2 regions of the Priestia aryabhattai genome follow, and region 2 is predicted to be linked to the other one. Evidence: riboswitches for the same ligand, from Rfam matches in the RefSeq annotation. Region 2 holds a riboswitch; the other holds the start of a gene.
The links. A riboswitch is a leader RNA that binds a small molecule or an ion and turns the genes downstream of it on or off. The one in region 2 is predicted to bind preQ1.
Positions count from the first base shown of each region.

Region 1: it holds a riboswitch for preQ1, as region 2 does, so the genes downstream of both, M3225_RS24925 (QueT transporter family protein) here and queC (7-cyano-7-deazaguanine synthase QueC) in region 2, are expected to answer to the same signal.

Region 1 covers NZ_JAMBOQ010000008.1:106,244-117,885, forward strand. Annotated here, with positions in the region: gene M3225_RS24905 (DHA2 family efflux MFS transporter permease subunit) at 1-1,132, shown strand, start outside; gene M3225_RS24910 (hypothetical protein) at 1,189-1,377, opposite strand; gene M3225_RS24915 (hypothetical protein) at 1,563-1,808, opposite strand; gene M3225_RS24920 (hypothetical protein) at 1,879-2,130, opposite strand; gene M3225_RS24925 (QueT transporter family protein) at 2,564-3,052, opposite strand; PreQ1 riboswitch class I at 3,062-3,106, opposite strand; gene M3225_RS24930 (Lrp/AsnC family transcriptional regulator) at 3,303-3,713, shown strand; gene M3225_RS24935 (YitT family protein) at 4,095-4,961, shown strand; gene M3225_RS24940 (hypothetical protein) at 5,317-5,535, shown strand; gene M3225_RS24945 (5-deoxy-glucuronate isomerase) at 5,791-6,579, opposite strand; gene M3225_RS24950 (LacI family DNA-binding transcriptional regulator) at 6,704-7,738, opposite strand; gene iolE (myo-inosose-2 dehydratase) at 7,799-8,695, opposite strand; gene iolD (3D-(3,5/4)-trihydroxycyclohexane-1,2-dione acylhydrolase (decyclizing)) at 8,781-10,715, opposite strand; gene M3225_RS24965 (CoA-acylating methylmalonate-semialdehyde dehydrogenase) at 10,827-11,642, opposite strand, start outside.
Region 2 covers NZ_JAMBOQ010000003.1:517,259-528,900, reverse strand. Annotated here, with positions in the region: gene M3225_RS15770 (YkvS family protein) at 1-6, shown strand, start outside; gene M3225_RS15765 (hypothetical protein) at 328-537, shown strand; gene M3225_RS15760 (oxidoreductase) at 570-1,271, opposite strand; gene queF (preQ(1) synthase) at 1,340-1,837, opposite strand; gene queE (7-carboxy-7-deazaguanine synthase QueE) at 1,936-2,667, opposite strand; gene queD (6-carboxytetrahydropterin synthase QueD) at 2,660-3,100, opposite strand; gene queC (7-cyano-7-deazaguanine synthase QueC) at 3,100-3,765, opposite strand; PreQ1 riboswitch class I at 3,996-4,039, opposite strand; partial or broken gene M3225_RS15735 (Ger(x)C family spore germination protein) at 4,309-5,433, opposite strand; gene M3225_RS15730 (spore germination protein) at 5,458-6,564, opposite strand; gene M3225_RS15725 (3-ketoacyl-ACP reductase) at 6,772-7,491, shown strand; gene M3225_RS15720 (DUF6254 family protein) at 7,557-7,682, opposite strand; gene M3225_RS15715 (alpha/beta hydrolase family protein) at 7,771-8,652, opposite strand; gene nhaC (Na+/H+ antiporter NhaC) at 8,945-10,327, opposite strand; gene M3225_RS15705 (ATP-dependent Clp protease ATP-binding subunit) at 10,747-11,642, shown strand, end outside.

The DNA.
Region 1 (11,642 bases), on a different contig from region 2:
TTCTCTACTTTTTGTGGGGCGCATGATTCAAGCATTAGGAACAGGCATTATTTTACCTCTTGTGATGAGCACAATGCTAACACTCGTGCCGGTTAGCAAACGCGGCACTGTAATGGGTATTTTTAGTGTAGCCATTTTATTTGCACCCGCAATTGGACCGGTCCTTTCAGGATTAATTATTCAATATTATTCATGGCGAATTATATTTCTAGGTCTTTTAATTGCCGCGGCGCTTATTTTCCTATTTGCTCTTTTCAAACTCAGTAACGTTTCTGAAACATCTAGACCAACGATCCACATTCCGTCTGTTATTCTTTCTACAATTGGGTTTGGAGGAGTTGTTTATGGATTTAGCGCAGCTGGTGAAGAGACAGGATGGGGTAACCCTATTGTATGGCTTACCCTCATCATTGGCGTCGTAGCTCTTGCTTTATTTATCAGACAGCAAAGCAAGCTGAATTCTCCAATGATTAATATGAAGCCTTTTACATCATCTGTGTTTTCAAGATCTATTTTCTTAATGTTTCTCATTATGATAATTCAGTTTTCGATGATGTTACTTTTACCGCTTTATTTTCAAACCGCTGTTAGACTGTCTCCTTTGCAAACAGGTTTTCTTATGCTTCCGGGAGGAGTAACGCTGGCTCTAACAGCTATGGTCGGAGGGCGTTTGTTTGATAAAATTGGATTTAAACCGCTGCTTTTAACAGGCTTAGTCCTTTTAACGGTTATCTTAAGTTTGTTCACTACCATTTCAAGCGAAACAACCACAACGACCGCGGCCATTTTATACGCTGCCTTTACAATTGGCGTAGGTTTAAGCATAGGACCCGTGATGACGCTTGCTTTAAATCAAGTACCTAAACCGCTTCACGCTCACGGTTCAGCCATTTCAAATACCATTAACCAAGTTTCAGGTGCTATTGGACCCGCTTTGTATACAAGTATTATGACCATGGCTTCTCAGCACTTTATTCAACAATCAAATGAAACAAATAAAATGCTGTTACAAATAAAAAGTATGACAAGCGGGGTTCATACTGTCTATTATGTAGCCATTGCTTTCGCCGTCGTTTCGTTCCTGATCGCTCTTACGTTAAAGAAAAAAGATCAGCAGCTTGACACGCAATAAGTAAGAAACTAACAAGAGCTGCTCATGATTTGAGCAGCTCTTATTACATTCAGAATTTATGTTACAAATGTAAGGGTAATCATAAACACTACTAATAAAAAGATAACAATACTATTCTTTCTTTTTACCCTCCATGTTTCAATAGCGCCTACGATTCCCCCAATGGCTAAAAGAAAAACACCTATAACGTGCAGAGAAAATAGAGATAACACTCTGCCTAAACTCGCCATAATTCCTTCGGACAATATAAATCCTATTGTTACAATAGATTTTAAAGATGTTAAGTCTCGTATAGCTTCTTTTTTTCAGTTTTACTCAGTTTAAAGTACTCTACTATACTAAAAACAGGGGGTGTTCCCCATAAAATAAAGAAGATAACTAATTTATCCGTGTCTACACTCACTGTTCATTCACCGCCTTTATCAATCCCTCATGCACTTTTCCTAACCCATTTTTTAGAGATAAAAAATGCGGCTGTAGCTGCTACAGCCGGAACCACAAAAGCAAAGCTAGCAGAATAACTGCCGAACGTTCCTTTACTTGATAAACCTTCAATTGAACTCCACATACCCGAGCTTTCTGGAACATATAAGAGCGTAAGAATCATGCCTGACAGTAGTTGAAAGCTACCTAACAAAACGATGAAGCTAATGATGAATATTCCATATCTCTTCAATGAAATCCCCCCTTGATTTATATACGATTTCACGCCTTTTAAGTTCCACTACTTAACAAATACCCATATGTTATTCTTGCTTCAAGGATCCTCCAAAAGAAAATTGATGGTATTCATCAAGCTCATTCCAATACCCTATGCACTTTACATCAGGCTCATTAATAGCTAAAGCTTCTTTATTAATGCCTTTATAAGGAAGAAATGCAGTTAACTTCACCTTTTGTTTTGGCTTAATATTTAACTTATTGCCTTCTTTTTTTGAACATCCGGAAAATAAGATTGCTAACGTTAATAAAATAAGAATTCCTAACTTGCTATTCAAAAAATAATCCCCTCTCTAGTAACAAAGATTATTTTACCATTAAATAACTTAAAAAGTTATTTAATGGTAAAAAGACAACTAAAAAAGCAAACCGTCATAGGTCTGCTTTTTTAGTTGCTACGCATAGGTAATGTGGTGTTGTGCGAAAAACTTTTCGATAAGGAGTTTGCCAACTGTATGTATATCGTAACAAAAGAAAAAAGGGTGCGCTGTGAGATTTGTTACTCCCTCTTTCAAAATAGTCTAATCGGATACTTACTATTGCCTTACGTAAAAAGAGCAGAACACAAATGCGACCTGCTCTTTCTACATGCTAGATATGGGTAATTTGTCCATGCGTGAAAAGCTCTTCAATAAGGGGTTTATCACTACATCTATAGAATAACAAAGAAAAAAAGATGTGGCTGTGAGATTTATCACAGCCACATCTTTTTTAACCAACTAGCTTATTAAATTGTACACGTTTATTAATTGCCACCATAATTGGCGCTCCAACAAGCATAACGACGAACTCACCAACGGCTGTTGTTAACCATGTAAAGAAAAATGGTAAATCAAATGCCAGGTGCAGCTCAAACGCAATAATAAACATCGTAAACGTAAACACAAGTGTATTAACAAGCATACGAGCCCACATATTTTTAATGTAGCGCATAGAAAAAATTGTAATGAGTAATGATAGCACAGATTGTCCTACCCCAAATACCAGGTCATAAGCGACCATTGGTGAAAAAAACAAATTCGTCAGAAATACTCCTAGTACAATGCCGTACATGTACTTTTTATTAAACACAATTAAATGATTGAACATTTCCGATATACGAAATTGGATATTGGTGAAGCCAAACGGCTGAATTAGCATGCTAACAGCAATATACATAGCAGCTAAAAGACCGTTGACGCAAAGTGTTCTTATATTCATCTTACTATTCTCTCCTTAGTTTTTTAACGTGGGATGGTTACGAACCACGTAAACACTCAAAGAATCATACAGCAAGCTTAAGCTTTCGTCAATCTAGCTGTTTACAAACTACTGCCGCTTTCTATATCTTGCATATTGACTGCTCTTTTTTCTTACTTTTCTTTAGTATAAAATAGAAGACGTATCAGTATACATAGGTGAAATCAAGTAGTGAACCCTTTTGATTTGAAATACGAAAGGATTTGTAGCGATGTTAGATAATACAGATAAGCACATACTAGAAGAGCTGTCAAAAAATGGGCGTATAAAGATGAAAGAATTAGGAGAAAAAGTGCATCTAACCGGACAAGCCGCTTCTGCTAGAGTATTAAAGTTAGAAGATGAAGGCATTATCAAAGGCTATACAATTAACATCGATGAACGAAAACTTGGCTACACCGTTCATACGTTTTTAAATATCTATACGCAGAGCATTCATCATCATCCCTATCTCTCATTTTTAGAAAGTCAGCAGGAGTACGTCATGAACAACTTTAAAATCAGCGGCGATGGTTGCTACTTACTAGAATGCAAATTTCATTCAAATGAAGAATTAAATGATTTTTTGACAGAGCTAAATCAGCATGTGAATTACAAACTTTCAATCGTCATTAACAAATAAATTTTTAAAAAAATAGAGGTATATTAATTTATGAAAATGACAATCCTAATAACGTATTCCCCCTATTCCAATAAATTTGAAAATCCTTTGCGACGGCGCAAAGGATTCTTTTTTTATGTAGGAAACCGCCTTCTATTTTTTGAAAAGTTGAACATCTCTCATAGCGTTGACATAGCGTTCAGAGGTTTATATAATCGGTGACATCGAAGCATAGAAAAGCAGGATTAAGACCTATACACGTATCGTAATTCTTCGTCTTAGAAGTTGATCAGTTATATAACTAGACAATTTCTAAGACGTTTTTTATTTTATCATTTGTGAAACACTAGTAAAAACAAGATTCCACATGAAAATATCCTAATTATCAAGGAGGTTTGCATATTGAAAACAATCTATAAAGACATCATTTTAATTATTGCCGGAGCGCTTTTAGTTGCTGCATCGATTGATTTTTTTGTCATTCCAAATAAATTAGGTGACGGAAGTACGGTTGGTATTGCTCTTGTTTTATATTATTTATTTCATATCCCTACAAGTATCAGCACTTTCCTTGTGAACCTTATATTTATTGCCTTAGCCTATAAATTCCTAACAAAAAAAACGATTCTTTATACTATTCTAGGAGCTGTCATGACGTCCGTTTTCCTCGGTCTGGTCAGTTATATTCCCTTTCACGTTCACGACATGATTTTAGGAATTGTATTCGGCGCCTTACTAATGGGAACCGGACTGGCTCTCATTTTTATCGCGGATGGGTCTACCGGTGGAACAACTCTTTTAGCTTATTTATTAAACTACACAAAAGGCTATAATATCTCTAAAAGCATGTTCTACATGGACAGCGTTATTATTTTAGCATCAGTTTTTGCCATTGGCGTCAACAACACCCTCTATACCTTTATATTCGTCTATCTTTGTGCCAAAATCGTCGATATTGTTATCGAAGGTTTCCACAACAAAAAAGCAATGACCATTATGTCTGATCAATATAAAGACATAGCGCAAGTTATCACCAGTGAATTTGGAAATGCAGCCACAATCTTTTACGGATATGGCTACTACGCCAATAAAGATAAACGTATTATTTACGTTGTTATTAAAAAGAACGAGCTATTAAAAATTAAAAAGAAAATCCAGCAAATTGACCCGAATTCTTTTATTGTCATCCACGAAGTAAAAGAAGTTGTCGGCGGGAAATTTGGCTTTATCGGCAATTCGCCTCATGAAACAAAAGCCGCTACTAAATAAAAAAATCCACCTGATGGTGGATTTTTTTATGAAAAAACCGTTAAGAAAAACGAAAAGATACCTGCTAAAAAGTAAACCGCCCCCAAAGCAATTGCTCCTGTAACGGCCGTAAATACACTTAATCCGATAGCCATCTTCATTTTCATTCTCATCCACATCCCTTTTTAGATTAGTAGTATAAGCATGTCCAAGGATAGAAGATTTATAACTATGCCATCCTATTTATTTCGTATATTGATGCAACAATTGTCTATCCAATCTGTTCTAAAGTCAGCAGTAACGACATAATGTATAGGAAGGATTTCATATACACATCTTTGTATCACATATATCATATGAAATTAGGTGAGATAAAATGGTGGCTGTCCACTTTTTTGAAAACAGAAAGCTTCTATTGAGCCAGTTGCGGGAAAATATTCCTTCTACGGGTGATGATTTAAAGATTAAAGGACGAAAAGGAACCGTCGTGCTTGTGAATGACATCGATGAAAAAAATGTTCACGTAGAAGTTGCTCTAGAAAAAGTAGTTAAAAAGAACTTAGCGTTAGATAATGCTAAAAAGAAAAGGAGATAAGCGGCTTACGCTTATCTCCTTTTCTTTTTAATTGACATAAGAACCGCGTGTATCTTTTGCTTCTGCTTACAAAAAAAGAGACTCCTAAAAAAGGAATCTGCTAAAAAGAGCGATATCATCGCCTGAATATTAATACAAGCTATATTTTAACATATAAAAACATATTTTACAAAAATAAACTATTATTTTACACATAATTATTTTTTATTGGAGCTTTTTCAATATTTAGAACCCATTTCATATAAAGGTCGTTATTTATTTTTCAGGCCAAATTTTCGCATCCGGTTTCAATAACCATTTATGCTCTTCTTCCATGATACGGTCTGTCCACGGATTATTGTCAAGATGGCGAATCATCCAGCAGAAGTACATCGCATAGCCGGGAGCCGTTGCTTGAGGGTGATCCAATTCACCAGGAATTGTAATAAAACTATTATCAACTACACGGTACGCATCTTCTCCGACCATTGCGCAGCCAAACCCTTGTGGCTTGTCAAAACGATAGTAATATACTTCAGGCTGGTCATGATGATGAGGCGGATAACTCGACCATCTTCCTGGATAAGAAATAACTTCTCCAATAACAAGGTTAGAATAAGGAGCGTTATTGTAGTCAAAAATTGTTCGAATTACACGCTGAGCAGTACCTTTCCATACTCCTTCACCAGCCACTGTATTTTGACAATCTTCAGGCGTATATAATTTTGATGAAAATTCTTTTTCATTATCCGTTTTTTGAACTAGTACTTCACTATTGGCAAGCGCGGTAATTTTAACATCCACATTTTTCGAAACGTGCAAACACCAAGGCTCCTCTTCAAAAAGGGACTGACGCTGAATTTCTTTCGAATGGCCTTCCCACTCTAGCTTTACCTTTCCTTCTAGTAAAAGAATAGCCGTTTCGTTGCTGCTGTCTAGTAAAGTTTCCTCTTTTCCTTGGGGCATGTTATAAATCCCAATATCCATCAGCATTTCTTTGTGCTGACCGGCCATTTCTGTAAGTACGTTGTATCCTTTATTTAATTCACCTAATTTACCTAACATGCTTAACTTCCTCCTTTATGTAGTAGGGCAATCAGAATTTACTTATCACTCAGTTTTTTTCCATAGGCTCTATAAATTCTTTTGAATATGTGACTAAGATGATTTTTATTAGTAGCAATATTCTTTATCGTGACCAATTATTTATGGAGTTTCTGGCGTCTCTTCGTAACGGAGCCGTTGATTTTCGGACAATCAATTTCGGCTCAAGAAGCAAATGTTCTTTATGCATAGTTGGATATTCCATTTCTCTAACCAGCAAATCCACTACGTTTACAGCCATTTCCTGTGTTGGTTGTGCTACCGTCGTCAACATGGGCGTGATGGTAGTAGAAAGAACCGTATTATCAAATCCAATGACTGATAAGTCCTTCGGCACATCAATTTTAAATTCCTTTGCCGCTTGCATAACGCCGATAGCCAGTAAATCGTTACAAGCAAAAATAGCCGTCACTTTCTCCTTTAATGAAAAAATTCGCTTAGCACTTTCATATCCTTTTTGAATACTTGCCTCGGTCGTAATAACGTGCTGAGGTGATACGATGATTCCATTTTCTTGCATGGCGTCTCGAAAAGCATCTAAACGGGCATGATTACTTTTTGCATTTTCTGTAATAATTGCAATTTTTTCATGATGTAAAGACAGTAAATAATCAGTCGCTAAATAGCTTCCTTTGTAGTTATCCACTGTCACTGTATTAACGGATATATGAGGAATTTCTGAAGCAATAACGCTAATCGGTATATCTTGCTTAAGCATATTTTTTAAAAGATTAGCATTTCGAAAAGCCGAAGCTACAATTAAGCCGTCAATTCTTTGACGAATTAACAGCGATAAATACTTTTTCTCTTTTTCCGCCTCGTTATCGGTATTGCACATTACAACGTGGAAGCCTCGCTCATGACTTCGGTCTTCTATGCTTCTTGCCAAGTCGGCAAAAAAAGGGTTGGAGATGTCGGGTACGAGAAGCCCAATCGTTTTAGTGGGCTTTCCTGTTAAAGCAGATGCCACGACGCTTGGGTGGTAATTCAACTGCGCCATAACCTCAATTACTTTTTGTCTTGTTCTTTCACTAATATGACCGGTTTGATTAATGACTTTTGATACGGTAGAAATTGATACTCCTGCTTCTTCAGCCACACTATAAATGGTTGGTTTCATTCCCCCTCCTCCTTTCACTTTATAAGCACATAAAAGGCGTTAAACCTTTTACATTCGAAATTAAAGACCGCTTTTTTCTTTAATAAAGTTTCTCGCTTTTAGCGCATATTCAAAAGGATTAGCGAGCGCTGGATCCTGTTCTGCTTCTACAACAAACCAGCCGTTATAATCCGAAGTGGCCAGCGTAGTAAACACTTCATCAAATTCAATAGCTCCGTCACCTGGAACAGTAAAGGCTCCTTCTTTTACCGCTTGCAAGAAGCTCAGCTCTTGTTCTTTTACTCTATCAACTACTTCTTGGCGAATATCCTTTAAATGAACATGTTTAATACGATGTAAATATTTTTTTAAAATATAAAGAGGTTCTTCTCCTGAAAAGACAAGATGGCCCGTATCAAATAACAGCGAGACAAGCTCTGGATTAGTAAGCTCCATTAGCTGCTCAATTTCTTCTGTTGTTTGTACGCCTGTTCCCATGTGATGATGATAGACAATATGCATACCTTTCTCTCGGGCTAGTTTCCCAAGATAATGCAGGCCTTCTGCAAGTCTGTTCCACTCTTGTGGCGTGAACACAGGCTTTCCTTTAAATAAAGGAACATCCATCAGCCCTTGAATGCTGTGTCCTTGTTCAGACACAACGATTACTTTTGCTCCCATTTCGTATAAAAAATCGCGATGTTCAATAAATGGAGTCACCGTTTCTTCCAGCGGCTTTGTCGTTAAAAATGTACTAAACCATGCGCTTGCAATTTCTAAGTTCCGCAGCGATAATGCTTTTTTTAAGATGGAAACGTTTCGCGGATATTTGTTTCCTACCTCACTTCCTTTAAAACCGGTTAAAGCCATCTCACTGATACACTGTTCAAATGTATTTTCAGCTCCTAGTTCAGGTAAATCATCATTTGTCCAAGCAATTGGAGCAATCCCCAGTTTGACCGTATTTTCCTTGAACATCTCTTCCTCTCCCTTGTATGAAATTAAAAACGCTTTTACATGTACTGAATGTTTCTCTTCAACATCCGCAATATTTTTCTGGTTCTTAATAAACCCTTGCCATTTCAAGTTTTTTCACTTTATCTTTATAAGCTTCTTGTACATGCTGATTTCCAGATACCTCTGCTACTCCTACATGCCACCATGATTCATAACCATTCGTCATAGTTTTTGGCAGCACTTTAATATCAATTAGCGTAGAAACCTCTTGCTTTTGTGCATCTGCTATCGCCGTTTTTAATTCTTCAAGAGAACTTACACGATATGTTTTTACACCGTAGCCTGCGGCGCTGGCTGCAAAATCAATTTTCATCACGTTTCCGTTTAGCTTTCCTGTTTCATCGTTTCGATAGCGAAACTCTGTTCCAAAGCTTCCCATTCCATTTGACATTTGAAGATTGTTAATGCATCCGAAACCGGAATTATCAAATAGTAAAATATTTATTTTTTTTCTTTCTTGAAGGCTTGTAATGAGCTCTGAATGAAGCATTTGATAGCTTCCATCTCCAACCATCGCATACACTTCTTTAGCTGGTTCCGCTAGCTTAACTCCAAGTGCGCCTGATACTTCATATCCCATGCATGAATACCCATATTCCATATGATAGGTATTGGGTTTATTAGACTTCCACATTCTCTGTAAGTCACCCGGAAGACTTCCTGCTGCACCAACAATAACGGAATTGTGATCAAGGAGCTTATTCACCTCTCCAATTACTTCTGTTTGCGTTAATTGAGTACCAAGTGATTCTGCATATTCAGCTAAGCTCTCATCTAAATGACCTTTTATTTCTGGAATAAACTTTGCCCCAGTAAAACGTATGCTATGTAGACGCTCTAATTCTGTTTCCCATGCGTCTTTAGCACTTGCAATTTCTGTCGTATAACCAGACTGATAACCAATTGATGTTAGTTCTTCTCTAAGAGCAAGCAGCCCTTCTTTTGCATCAGCTACAAGTTTCACAGCATCGAGCTTATTCGCGTGAAATTCAGACGTGTTAATTGTAAGAAATTGCACTTCCGGATGTTGAAAAAGCTGTTTAGAGGCTGTTGTAAAATCAGTAAATCGAGTGCCTACTCCAATCACTAAATCCGCTTCTTTAGCAATTGTGTTAGCAGCTGAGTTCCCTGTTACACCAATTCCGCCAAGATTATAGCGGTAGTCGCTTTCAACGGCACTTTTCCCCGCTTGAGTTTCCCCAAATGGAATGTGGAACTCACTAGCAAATTGCTTTAACTCCTTTGCGGCTTCTGAATACCGAACGCCGCCTCCACAAATAATGATTGGCTTTTTTTTTGTTTTCATTACTTGAATCGCATCGCCTAGACTGTCCTTAGTCGGAAGGCGGCGCTCAATGCGGTGAACGCGCTTTTGGAAGAAATAAGCAGGAAAATCCCATGCTTCTCCCTGCACATCTTGAGGCAAACAAATAGTTACAGCTCCCGTGTCTGCTGGATTCGTTAATACCCGCATCGCGTTGATCATAGCTGTCATCAATTGTTCAGGTCTGCTTACGCGATCCCAGTACTTGCTCACTGGACGAAAAGCATCGTTTGTAGAAATAGATAAATCATATGACTGTTCAATTTGCTGCAAAACAGGATCCGGCTGTCTAGTTGCAAATACATCGCCGGGAAGCAGCAAAACTGGAATGTTATTAGCTGAAGCGGTGGCTGCCGTTGTAACCATATTTGCTGAGCCTGGGCCCACTGAAGATGTGCAAGCCATAATCTGCTTTCGATGTTTTTGTTTTGCAAAAGCCATCGCTGCATTGGCCATCCCTTGTTCATTACGTCCTTGGTATATGTCTAATTCTCCTGCATCTTCTTCCAAAGCTTGCCCAAGACCTACTACATTCCCGTGCCCAAAAATTGTAAAAATCCCTTTAATAAACTTGTGCTGCTTTCCATCAAATTCAACATACTGCTGATTTAAAAATTTCACCAACGCTTGTGCCGTCGTCATCTTAACTGTTTCCATGCCCTTTTCTCCCTTCTAGTACTAGATTACGATTAGAAAAAGGAAGCATAAGGAATATCTTCAATTCCCGATACTTCCTTTTTAAATGAGATGTGATTTTAAACTAACTACTTACCACCGAGTTGTAACCATTTTCTTTCTTGTATAAAATTCCACGCCGTCTGTACCATTTGCATGAAGATCACCGTAGAAAGAGTCTTTCCAACCAGAAAACGGGAAGAACGCCATAGGTGCTGGCACCCCTACGTTTACTCCTAACATACCGGATTCAATATTTTCACGGAATTCACGTACGCTTGCGCCGCTACCTGTATAAATGCAAGCACCGTTTGCAAAGCGGGAATTATTGGCTACTTCAATGGCTTCTTCTAATGTTTTCACGCGCACAATAGACAGCACAGGTGCAAAGATCTCATCTTGCCAAATTTTCATTTCTTGGGTGACACGATCAAAAATCGTTGGTCCAACAAAGTATCCGTTGCCATTTACTGCTGCATCTGTGCGACCATCACGGATCAGCTCGGCACCTTCTTGCACGCCTGATTCGATATAGCTAAGCGTACGCTCTTTATGATTTTCACGAATAACCGGTCCTAAGAAGACGTTTTCTTCTAAGCCGTCGCCAATTACAATATTGTTTGCCTCTTCTACTAATCTTTCAATCAATTGATCCGCAATTTCTTCCTGTACAGTGACAACAGATGCTGCCATACAACGTTCACCCGCTGAACCAAAAGCAGCTCCGATAATTTGTTTTGTTGCTACGTTCAAGTCTGCATCATTTAATACGATCGAGTGGTTTTTGGCACCGGCTAAAGCTTGAACACGCTTTAAATTTTCCGTACCTTTTTTGTACACATATTCAGCTACAGGCTGTGAACCAACAAACGAAATAGCTTTTACGAGCTTATGTTCAAGAAGTCCATT
Region 2 (11,642 bases):
ATGTAAAGAGAAAAAAGCAACCGGAAAGCAAAAGCGGTTGCTTTTTTATTGATTTTGGAAAAATTGATTCTTCTGTTCTTCTGTAATAATCCCCAGCTTATACATGAGGTAAATATACTGTTGAACCTTAACATCCTTCGAACTTTTTTTCACTGTACTCCCTCTTTTCTAAAATGTTTCTTCATACAATAATATATGGCTAAGATAAAAAAAGTTTCCTTAAAGAAACAAAAACAGGCCCCTTTTTTCTTGAAAGGGACTTATTTTCGTGTGACAATAAAAAAGCTACTATTATCTTCTATCTTCTTACCGAAAGGAATTACTAGCATGTTTGATACTATATTGTTTATAGTTGCTCTTATTGTCATTCTTTTTTTCATCGTGCAGTTCGTTTGTAAACGAAAGCAGACTTCAAATAAAAAAACATCTGTTGAGCCCATGAATTATGCAGAAGAAGATTCTAACTCCTACACAAGTTGGAGTGAATCAGCTTCTGATCACGATGGTGATGGTGATGCGGATGCTGACGGAAGATAGAAAAAAGCCCCTTCTTATGAAGAGGCTTTTCTTTATTTTGATAACACGCGCTTGCCGTTGGTAAACGAATAATAGCATTCACCTGTATAGATGTCTTGGCTTTCATGTACATGAACACCACATTTATCTTCAAGTGCAGCTTTCATCATCGATTTGGCTACGTTATACGCTTTAATTGGACGATACTTTCTCCACTTTCCTACAAGGCAAAATGAACACGACTTTAACGTGTATCCCCCAATCTTTTCAAATAGGCGAAACTCTTGGCGCTTGCCTAATAATAACGATGGGCGGAAAAAGTGAGTAGAACGGATATACAAGCTTGCGATATCTTCTTCTACTTGCCCCTTTACTTTACTGTAAAAGAATGGCGAACGAAGATCAGCACCAATTGCTGTAATCGTTAAAAAGTTTTTGCAGCGATATTTTTCTGCACATTTAGCCGCTTTTAAAGGAAATTCGTAGTCCACTTTAATGAATCTCGCTTTTGTTTTTGCTTTTTTCATTGTCGTGCCTAAACAGCAATATACATCATCAACTGCAAAGCATTCTTCATGCTTATCAAGCTCTAAAAAATCTATTTCGAGCTGACGTAGCTTTGTGTGTTCGATTGGTAACTTTTTTCGAACAAACACTGTCACATGGTTATATAAGCTGTTGCTTAATAACATTTTTAAAAGTTCTTGACCAACAAGTCCGCTTGCACCTAATACTAATGCTGATCTCTGTGACATTCTTTCACCTTCTCACCTGTTGTTTTTGCAATGGAAAACAGGTTGCATACACAACCTGTTTGTTCGAATTAACGATTATCAATTGTTTCTGGGTATAAATCATGATTCATTAGGCGATAATTAGCCATTTCTTCATATTTCGTACCGGGACGGCCATAGTTTGTATATGGATCAATTGAAATGCCGCCGCGTGGTGTGAATTTCCCCCATACTTCAATATATCTTGGATTCATCAGTTTAATTAAGTCATTCATAATAATGTTCATACAGTCTTCATGGAAATCTCCATGGTTACGGAAGCTGAACAAATAAAGCTTTAACGACTTGCTTTCCACCATTTTTTCATCTGGAATGTAACTAATATAAATGGTTGCGAAATCCGGCTGACCTGTTTTTGGACATAAGCTCGTAAATTCTGGACAGTTGAATTTCACAAAATAATCACGATTTGGATGTTTGTTATCAAATGCTTCTAGAATCTCTGGTGAATATTCAAACAAATAGTTTGTTCCTTGATTTCCAAGGAGTGATACACCTTCTAATTCTTCATCTTTTCGACCGCTCATTTGCATTTCCTCTCTTTCTACGATTGTCATTCTAACAGCGTTTTTTTATTTTGTATATATCTGTTTTTATTTTTCTTTGTAAATTTTTTGCTATGCGCTTACACACCTCGTTTATTTCCCCAAACAAGGGCGTGAACCTGCGGCAGAACTCTTACATTATTCATGTTTTTAGCTGCCACGACCTTATCGATTAACCACTCATACTTTTTAAGCAATTCTTGTGTTAACGACGCATTATCGATTGTCGTTAAGTCCTCGTTGCCTACTTGAACAAAAAACGGAACCTCAGGATAACGTTCATGAACGGACGCTGCATACTCAAAGTCCTCATCATTAAATACAACGACTTTTATGCTTATGTGCTCCATGCGTTTTTCCTTTATTAATGTCTCTATAATATCGTCTAATACGGAGAAATTTGTTTTCATTAATGAACTTGGAGGCTTAGGAGAAATCGTTAAATCATCGATCTTTAGAAACCAATCCTGATAACGGCTTCCCTGTGTTTCAAGAGCTGCTTTTACCCCATGGCTGTGCAAAAGCTCTATAAGTGAACCAATTGCCTTGATAAGCGCAGGGTTTCCTCCAGAAATGGTGACGTGATCAAAGCACTCTCCACCGATTTCTTTCAGCTCAGTCCAAATTTGTTCTGCTGTTAGTTGACGAATATCATTTTTAGCCGATCCATCCCATGTAAAAGCTGAATCACACCAGCTGCACGAATAATCACAGCCTGCGGTACGAACAAACATCGTCTTACGTCCTACAACCATTCCTTCCCCTTGAATCGTTGGTCCGAATATTTCAAGTACTGGAATTGTATTAGCCACGTTTTTTCACCTTCTTTGGGCGGTAAACTACGTAACTTGTCGGCGTTTCCCGCACGAATACTTGTACGCAAGAAGGCTTATTTGGTAGTGTGTCTAGATATTCTTGAACCAACTCATAAATTTTACGAGCAACAACTTCAGTTGTAGGAAAATCATTTGGATTTTCTTCGTTAAAGATAGAATGATCGTTCAATAATGTATGATCAAATTGACCAGAAACAATTTTTTTCAATAGCGCAAAGTTTACTAAAAAGCCTGCTTCGTCTAATGTATCTCCGGCAACAGTTAGGTTAACAAAATACGTATGTCCATGGACTTGACGGCATTTTCCTGCTTCTGTGTGAGGAACAAAATGTGCCGCAGCAAACTGCATATCTTTGTTCAGTTCATATTCATAGTCATGAAATACTTGAGGATACATTTGTTGCAGCATTATTTCTCTCCTCCTTCTTTTATTTGCAGGTATTGATCTAACCCACGTTTTCGCAATTGACATGCGGGACATTCACCGCATCCATCAGCAACAATACCGTTGTAGCACGTTAATGTTTTTTCACGCACATACTCAAGCGCCCCTAACTCATCAGCTAAAGCCCACGTTTCTGCTTTATCAATCCACATGAGCGGTGTATGAATAACAAACTCAAAGTCCATTGATAAATTAAGCGTGACGTTTAACGATTTCACAAATACATCTCGACAGTCTGGATATCCCGAAAAATCGGTTTCACAAACGCCTGTTACGATATGACGGCCTCCGCTGTTCTTAGCCAGTACGGCTGCAAATGATAAAAATAACAGATTGCGGCCATCCACAAACGTGGTAGGCAATTCTCCTTCTTTTTGCTCGATATCAATATCATCTCGCGTTAATGCATTTGGTGCTAATTGATTTAAAAGTGACATATCTAGTACGGTGTGCTTCACACCTAAATCAGCTGCAATAGCTTTTGCTACCTCTATTTCTTGACTATGACGCTGACCATATTGAAATGTAACCGTTTCTACTTCTTTAAAGTTTTTCAAAGCCCAAAATAGACATGTTGTACTATCTTGACCTCCACTAAATACAACAATAGCTTTTTCATTTTTAATCATCATTGTTCGTCTCCTTTTTGATTGAAATCAAAAGAAGAAGAAACTTTATTGAACCGTTCGTTCCCTTTGTGACTAATTTTATAACACAAAAAAGAGACTGCTCTTTTCCAGCAATCTCCCTAAAAAGCAACTAAGATACACGCCCTCGCCAGCATACACGTCAAAGAGACGTGTTGGTAGAAAAGCACGTGAAAGAAGACACGCTAAAACCGTGTCTTTTGTCATCAACGATGATCTTAGTTTTTTATAGAGGGAGTTTTCGAACCTCTCCCGTACATATACAAACGTGTACGGCGTTTCTTCTTGAATTGTCATCGTATACTATACCACATGCGTATAAATAATGCTATGTTTGTTGGCTTCTATCGCCTTTGGCTGTCTTATTTTTCTTTATATAAGAAAGAGCAATAAATAATGATGGAAAACAGACACTTAGTACAAATAAATAAAACGGCCAATAATATTTTTCAAAATAATTGAGGTATGCTGTATTCGGAATAATGTAATACGCCACGCCTGTAATAATTAGACCTAAAGGAAAACTTAAAAAATTGCGGACGCGTAAATTCTGTTCCAGTCTCTTTTCATTTTGTACCCTCTCTTTACATCTTGTCTGTAAAACGCTTCTCCAAAACCAAAGATATCGCTTTTATAAGTTTTTTGAGCTTTTTCCACCGCATCATTCATTTTTTCTTTTACGTCCGCTGCTGTTTTTCGTTCCAGCATATTAATTACAGCTGGGTCCTGTAAATTCACTTGACACTCTACATCCGCTACGTTCGCTTCACCTTTTAAATCAACGTGAATATGAGGTTTATGATTTTTCATAGAAGCTGTCACCTTCACATTCGTTCGAAGCATTTCTACTCCGATGATATCATGCTATTTTTCTTTCTTTTCACATGGAATAACAATCAATGTACTTTTTACATTTCCTGTAATATAATTGTATCCTTTACTTTCGTCTTCATTAAACCAGCCGATAAGTTTATCATTTTGAAAGACACCTAATCCTTTGAAATTGAGCAGAGTAGAAAGATTGGTGCGAGAAATGCTGGACATATCTCCTGCATTTTTCACGTTACCTTTTAACAATACCCCTGACAACACCGCCTGCTTCCCTTCACTGGTTAAGTTACTGATCAGTTCATTTAACTTCACTCCTCTAGTAGGTGCCCAAATACGCTGTGACACGTCTAATGAAGCAAACATATGGTTAGCCGGTATTTTTCCGATTGTTGTTAATACGTTCAGCACGTTCGATGCTTTCGTATTTTTAGCAACAACAACAAAATAATCGGTACGTACTTCATGATCCCGGGCAAAGAAATCAAGCACTTCAGCGATACCGTCTTCTGCCATGCTTTCGCTAATGACTAGCATTCGCAAATGAGAAAGATAAATTTTCCGAGGGGATTTTGTCGTTATTTTTCTTAACCCTTCCATTACAGAAGAAGCCTTAATAGAAAAGGTGGTCACAGTAGGCCCGTTTGTAGGAGTTTTTGCCTGAATATCACCTGGGTTAATCAACTGAACTGTAACAATAATGCCATCTTCTGCTTTATCAATTCCGACAGCAACCGTAATGGCTAGCTCATTCAACTCTCGACTGCTCCAGCAGCCGCTTAATAGTAATAAACAGATACATAGCATTAGAAATGCTTTCATAGTAAACGGCCACCTTTCCACAGTTTAGTTTTTTTGCGTCTTTTGACGTGAAATATTCTTCTCGTTAATAAGCTTTGGCCTTGTTTTCATTTTTTTGATCGAACGTCTAATCACATCCTTTTGATCACGCTTTACAAATGGAGCCATAGGTGTCATATACGGGACTCCAAATGACCTTAAGCTGCATAAATGTAAAATCATTAAAATTAACCCCAGGATAATACCGAACAAGCCAAAAGTAGCTGCTAAAACCATTAAAGTAAAGCGCAGCATCCTTACTGCAATAGCCATATCATACACAGGTGACACAAAGTTACTAATAGCGGTGATGGATACAACGATAACCATTGCAGGCGAGACTAATCCCGCTTGTACGGCGGCTTCTCCTAAAACGAGTGCTCCAACAATCGAAATAGCTGAACCTACTGCTCGAGGCAATCGAACTCCCGCTTCTCGCAAAATTTCAAACGTGATTTCCATAATAAACGCTTCAATAATAGCAGGAAAAGGGACGCCTTCTCTTTGAGCTGCAATACTAATTAACAAAGCAAAAGGAAGCATCTCTTGATGAAAAGTAGTTAAAGCAATATAAGCAGAAGGTGTTAAAAGGGCTAAGAAAAATGCCATATAGCGCATTAAGCGAATCAATGTACTAATATCTGCGCGCTGGTAATAATCTTCAGCAGCTTGAAAAAATTGAATAAATAGTGCAGGAACCATTAATACAAAAGGTGTACCGTCTATATCAATTTTAGAAAGACGCTCCTTTACCTCTTGAATGACTTGTTCATCCGCAATGCCGTCATAATGTGTTAAATGTTCATCGTGATAGTGCATAATGGAGTCCAGCGCATAGTGTTCAACTTCATCTTTATTTACTAACCTGTCGATGTAAGCAACACCTAAAGTGAATTTTTCTTCAATCGAAATTCTAAACTCTCTTACAACTAAGTCCGTGCTCTGTTCCAGTGCTTTTTTCATGCGGGATAAATTATCTCCCACCCTCTCCGATAATTTCTGCTCTTCCTGAGTAGAAGAAGCACTAGTTTCCTTAGAGCCCTTAGATTCATCAGCTTTTTCTTTCCGCTGTTTGGATTTATTCGTTAACTCAGATAGTTTTTTTATACGCATTGTTCATCCTCCACTACATTGAACGAAAAGAAACGGAATTTCTTCTTTTTATTCTCTATAGTTTTTGTATGAAAAGGAAATTTATACTTAAAGCGATTTTAATAATCTTTATTTTTGACATCATTTGTGCATTTCTATAGGATAGTAATGAATAATTCTTCGTTAATATGAAGGATGTTTATGTGGAACATTGAAAGGAGTCTATACATGGCACAATCACTTAAAGGCAAAGTAGCTCTTATCACAGGAGCAGGAAAAGGCATCGGTCGTTCAACTGCGATTGAATTAGCAAAAGAAGGCGTAAATATCGGTTTAATCGCTCGTACAGAAGCGGATTTAAAGGCTGTTGCTTCTGAACTAGAAGCATTTGATGTACAAGTTGCTTATGCAACAGCAGACGTTTCTTCTATGGAAGAAGTAAACGCCGCAGTTGAGCATCTACATACAAAATTAGGGACAACAGATATCTTAATCAACAATGCGGGAATCGGTAAATTCGGAAGCTTTTTAGAGTTAGAACCAGCTGAGTGGAAACAAATCATTGATGTAAATTTAATGGGCGTTTACTACGTAACGCGCGCCGTTCTACCTCAATTAATCGAAAAAAATGGTGGAGACATCATCAATATTTCATCCACGGCTGGCCAAAAAGGCGCTCCCGTTACAAGTGCTTACAGCGCTTCAAAATTTGGCGTACTCGGCTTAACCGAATCTCTAGCGTTAGAAGTGCGCAAACACAATATTCGTGTAACAGCTCTAACACCAAGTACAGTAGCAACGGAATTAGCGTATAAAGAAAACTTAACGGACGGCAATCCTGATAAAGTTATGCAGCCTGAAGACCTAGCAGAAATTATGGTAGCACAATTAAAACTGCATCCGCGTATTTTTATCAAATCTGCGGGTATGTGGTCCACAAATCCATAAACAAACATAGAAAAAGGAGAGCTTCAGCTCTCCTTTTTTGTGTCTTCCTTTATATAAAGGTTACCTTATTTACGTTTAGGTGCGATTTCTTCTGATAATTCCTCAAAAGATTTTACTTTTCCATGCGATGGGTTTTGTGATTGCTTTCGCACGTTCCACTGACGCTCTTTTTGACTTTTAGACTGAGTCATTTTGCTTCATCCCCTTTTCATAGTGCTTACATCTAGTAGGATAAAACAAGCTGCTCTTTCTCATTCATCAAAACTGCTTCCAATTTCTTTACTGCTTAGCTAAATGTATTTTAAACCATTTATCAATTTCCGCGTTATATTGATCATAATAAGCAGTTAGCGGATGGTCTCCGTTTTTGTACAGTACATATTTATATTCTTTTCCTTGCTCATCTAGTTGTTTCACAAGCTTTTCAGCCTGAGTGTGATGAACTTTGCGATCATGATCACCTTGCAAAATCAAAAGAGGTGAATTTACTTTGTCGCTCCAATAGACAACAGAACGACTTTTATACCTCTCTGGATATTGTGCCGGATCCCCTACAATTGTGCGCAGCACTTGTTTCATTTCAGGTCCTCTTTGATCGTAGAATTGAAACATGTCTGTAATACCTGATTGTACGACAACTGCATCAAATTTAACGCCGTTTTTCATCGTTAAATACGTCATCATACCGCCGCGTGAATATCCGAGCGCTACCTTTTGCTGGTGATTTACATAGGGAAGCTGTTCTCCCCACTTAATAAGATTTAATACGTCGTCAATATCTTTACCGCCGTACGTCTCTGTTCCTTCACTCCCGCCATTTCCCCTGTATTGAGTCGCAACAACGACGTAGCCTTTACTTGCCCAATATGATAAGTACTGAAGTGTTTTTGCGCGAATCATGCCATGTTCGCGATTTCCTCCGCGATTATATACTAAAAGCGGATAATGTTTGTCTGCAATGTCTTTAGGCTGCACTAAAAACCCTTTTATCTTTAAATTATCACTAGGATACCTAATGCTATATACATCTACTTTATTTGAATAAGGCGATAATAAATTCAATTTTTCTTTATTTACATCATCACTTTCAGCTCGGTTGAAAACCGCTGTCACACCGAGCACAGCTACAGTGATTAATGCAATGATGCCCCATTTTTTCAACAGAAACCCTCTCCTCAATAAATATCTTTTCTCTTTTATAATGAGTGTTTTCATTTGGCTTTACCCTTCTTAAATGTTTGCTAAAAAGGGCATTCATCCCATCGCCAATACAGCTTATTTATCATACCGCAAAACCCAAATTTCTTCATCTGTAAAAAAATAAGAATTCATACAAATACATTAACAAGAAAGACGTATAGTAAATTGTATTATTAAATTATAGATTTGAAAAGTGGAATGATACTTTTTTTGTCGTTTTTTACCTGTCCTTTTTCCAACAAAAAAAGCCCAGTTAAGACTGAGCTTTTTTCTTGGCAATACCAATGCCTGTATATGCTAAAATAACTGAAAAGATAGGACAGAGAACGCTAAAGAATGTAAATGGAATATAGTCAGCCGCGGGAATATTTAATGCAGTTGAAATAAAAGCACCGCTGACACCCCACGGAATAATAGCATTAATAACCGTTCCACCGTCTTCAAGCGTTCGTGATAAGTTTTTCGGGTCTAAATTCCACTTTTCATACAGCGGCTTAAACGTCTGCCCAGGCAAGAGAATCGATAAATACTGTTCTCCTGTAATAACGTTAACTCCAATTGAAGATAGAAGCGTAGCAAAAATAACGTCTCCGCTGCGGCGAATTTGTTTTGCTAATCCTTCTAATAAAGCATCAATAATTCCAACTGCTCTCATCAAGCCACCTAGTGACAAGGCAATCATAATAAGGGAAATAGAAAACATCATGGACTGTAGTCCGCCTTTGTTCACGATCGCATCGACTACTTTATTTCCTGACTCTACTACCGGTCCGCTTTGAAGAACGCCTAGCAATTGACTCAGCGTAAATTCATGCTGTGTGATCATTCCTGTAATGATTGCCGTTACAATACCTAAAACTAACGTTGGCAATACATCGACTCTTCTCATTGAAAAAATAAGAACTAAGAGTGGAGAAAGCAAAGTTAACACGTGTAAATTAAACGTATGTTTTAATGCTTCTTGAATTCCTTGAATTTCCCCGTAATTGACGCTTTCCTGATTTCCGTTCATTCCAATTACCAATGCAATGATTGCTGTAATGACAATACTTGGAACCGTCGTCCACGTAATGTGCTGAATATGTTTAGGAAGCGGCACTTCAACGATACCAGAAGCAAAATTTGTTGTATCAGACAACGGAGACATCTTATCTCCAAACACGGCTCCTGAAACAATCATCCCTGCTGCTAGCCCTGGATGTACACCAATAGCGGTTCCCACGCCAAATAAAGCGACTCCTACCGTACTGACGGTTGTTAATGAACTTCCCGTGAATGTTGAAACTAATACGGTAATAACCAAAGCACTAATTAAAAAATACTGCGGTGAAATCCAGTGGAAGCCGTAGGACAAAATCGTCGGTATCGTCCCTCCTACCATCCAAATAGCAATGAGCATCCCGATCAGCATTAAAATAAGGATAGGCTTAATGCCAAGTCTAACACCGTCTAAAATCCCCTTCTCCATTTCTGTCCACTTATATTTCAACAAAAAGCCAATCACACTAATAAATGCTACCCCAAATATCAGCGGAATATGAGGAGGCAGCTTTAACGTAAATAATGAAACAAAAATAATAGCTAATAGCACCAAAACCACCGCTATTGATTGTATAAATGAAATTCCTTTTTTCATGAGGTATTCCCTTTCTATCTTTCTTTTTCACTTAAACGCTTTTATGCTTTTACGCAGTTAAGTGCAAACCTTCTTGAGTATAATTTTTATCCTTCTTGCTGTCAATAATTTATTTTATCCCACGGTAAGCTCTGCACTCATTTTTCCACTTTTCTTCTTATTAATATTAGTTCCCTCTCCAAGCAAATCATTGTACAAAATGCCTCTCATGTTTTTACATGTATCGAACGGGTACATATAAAACACATCTTATTTTAATGTACTACCTTTTGTACATAAGCGAGGAACTTCCCTCAAAAATTTTTTAAGCAAAAGACTTGAAAGTCAAAAAAGGTCAAAGTATAATGAAATTACGAAAGGTCAAGAAAGGTCAAACGCCTGTTGATCTTCGATTAAAATCATTTAGGGAGGCTAATTAAATGATTTGTCAAAACTGTAATAAACGTGAAGCATCTATTCAATTAAATGTACAAACAAACAACCAAAAATCTCAATATCGTTTATGTCATACATGTTATCAAGCATTAATGAAAGAACATAAAATCCCATCAGGTTTTGGAGGTGGCGGCTTTATGAATATCGATGATTTATTCAAGCAATTTTCACAAGAACAAGCTGCACCGGAACAGCCACAGCAAGGAAATGGCGGCAGCGGCTTTTTAGATCAATTCGGTCGAAACTTAACTCAAATTGCGAAAACGGGATTAATTGACCCTGTTATTGGTCGCGAAGAAGAAGTAGAGCGTGTAATTGAAATTTTAAATAGAAGAAACAAAAACAACCCGGTGCTAATTGGAGAACCTGGTGTTGGTAAAACAGCTGTAGTTGAAGGTTTAGCTTTAAAAATCGCGGAAGGAAAAGTTCCTGCCAAGCTGTTAAATAAAGATGTATATCTGTTAGATGTAGCATCTCTTGTAGCTAATACGGGCGTGCGAGGTCAATTTGAAGAGCGCATGAAACAGTTAATTTCTGAGCTTCAACAGCGAAAAAACGTGATTTTATTTATCGATGAAATCCACCTTCTTGTAGGAGCTGGTTCAGCGGAAGGTTCAATGGACGCAAGCAATATTTTAAAACCTGCTCTTGCACGAGGTGAACTTCAAGTAGTCGGAGCTACAACCTTAAAAGAGTACCGTTCGATTGAAAAAGATGCGGCTCTTGAACGACGCTTCCAGCCGGTTATGGTTCACGAACCGTCTGTAGAAGAAGCCGTTGAAATTCTAAAAGGAATTCAAAGTAAATATGAAGATTATCACGGTGTTAGCTATACAGATGAAGCGATTCGCGCTTGTGTAAATTTATCACACCGCTACAT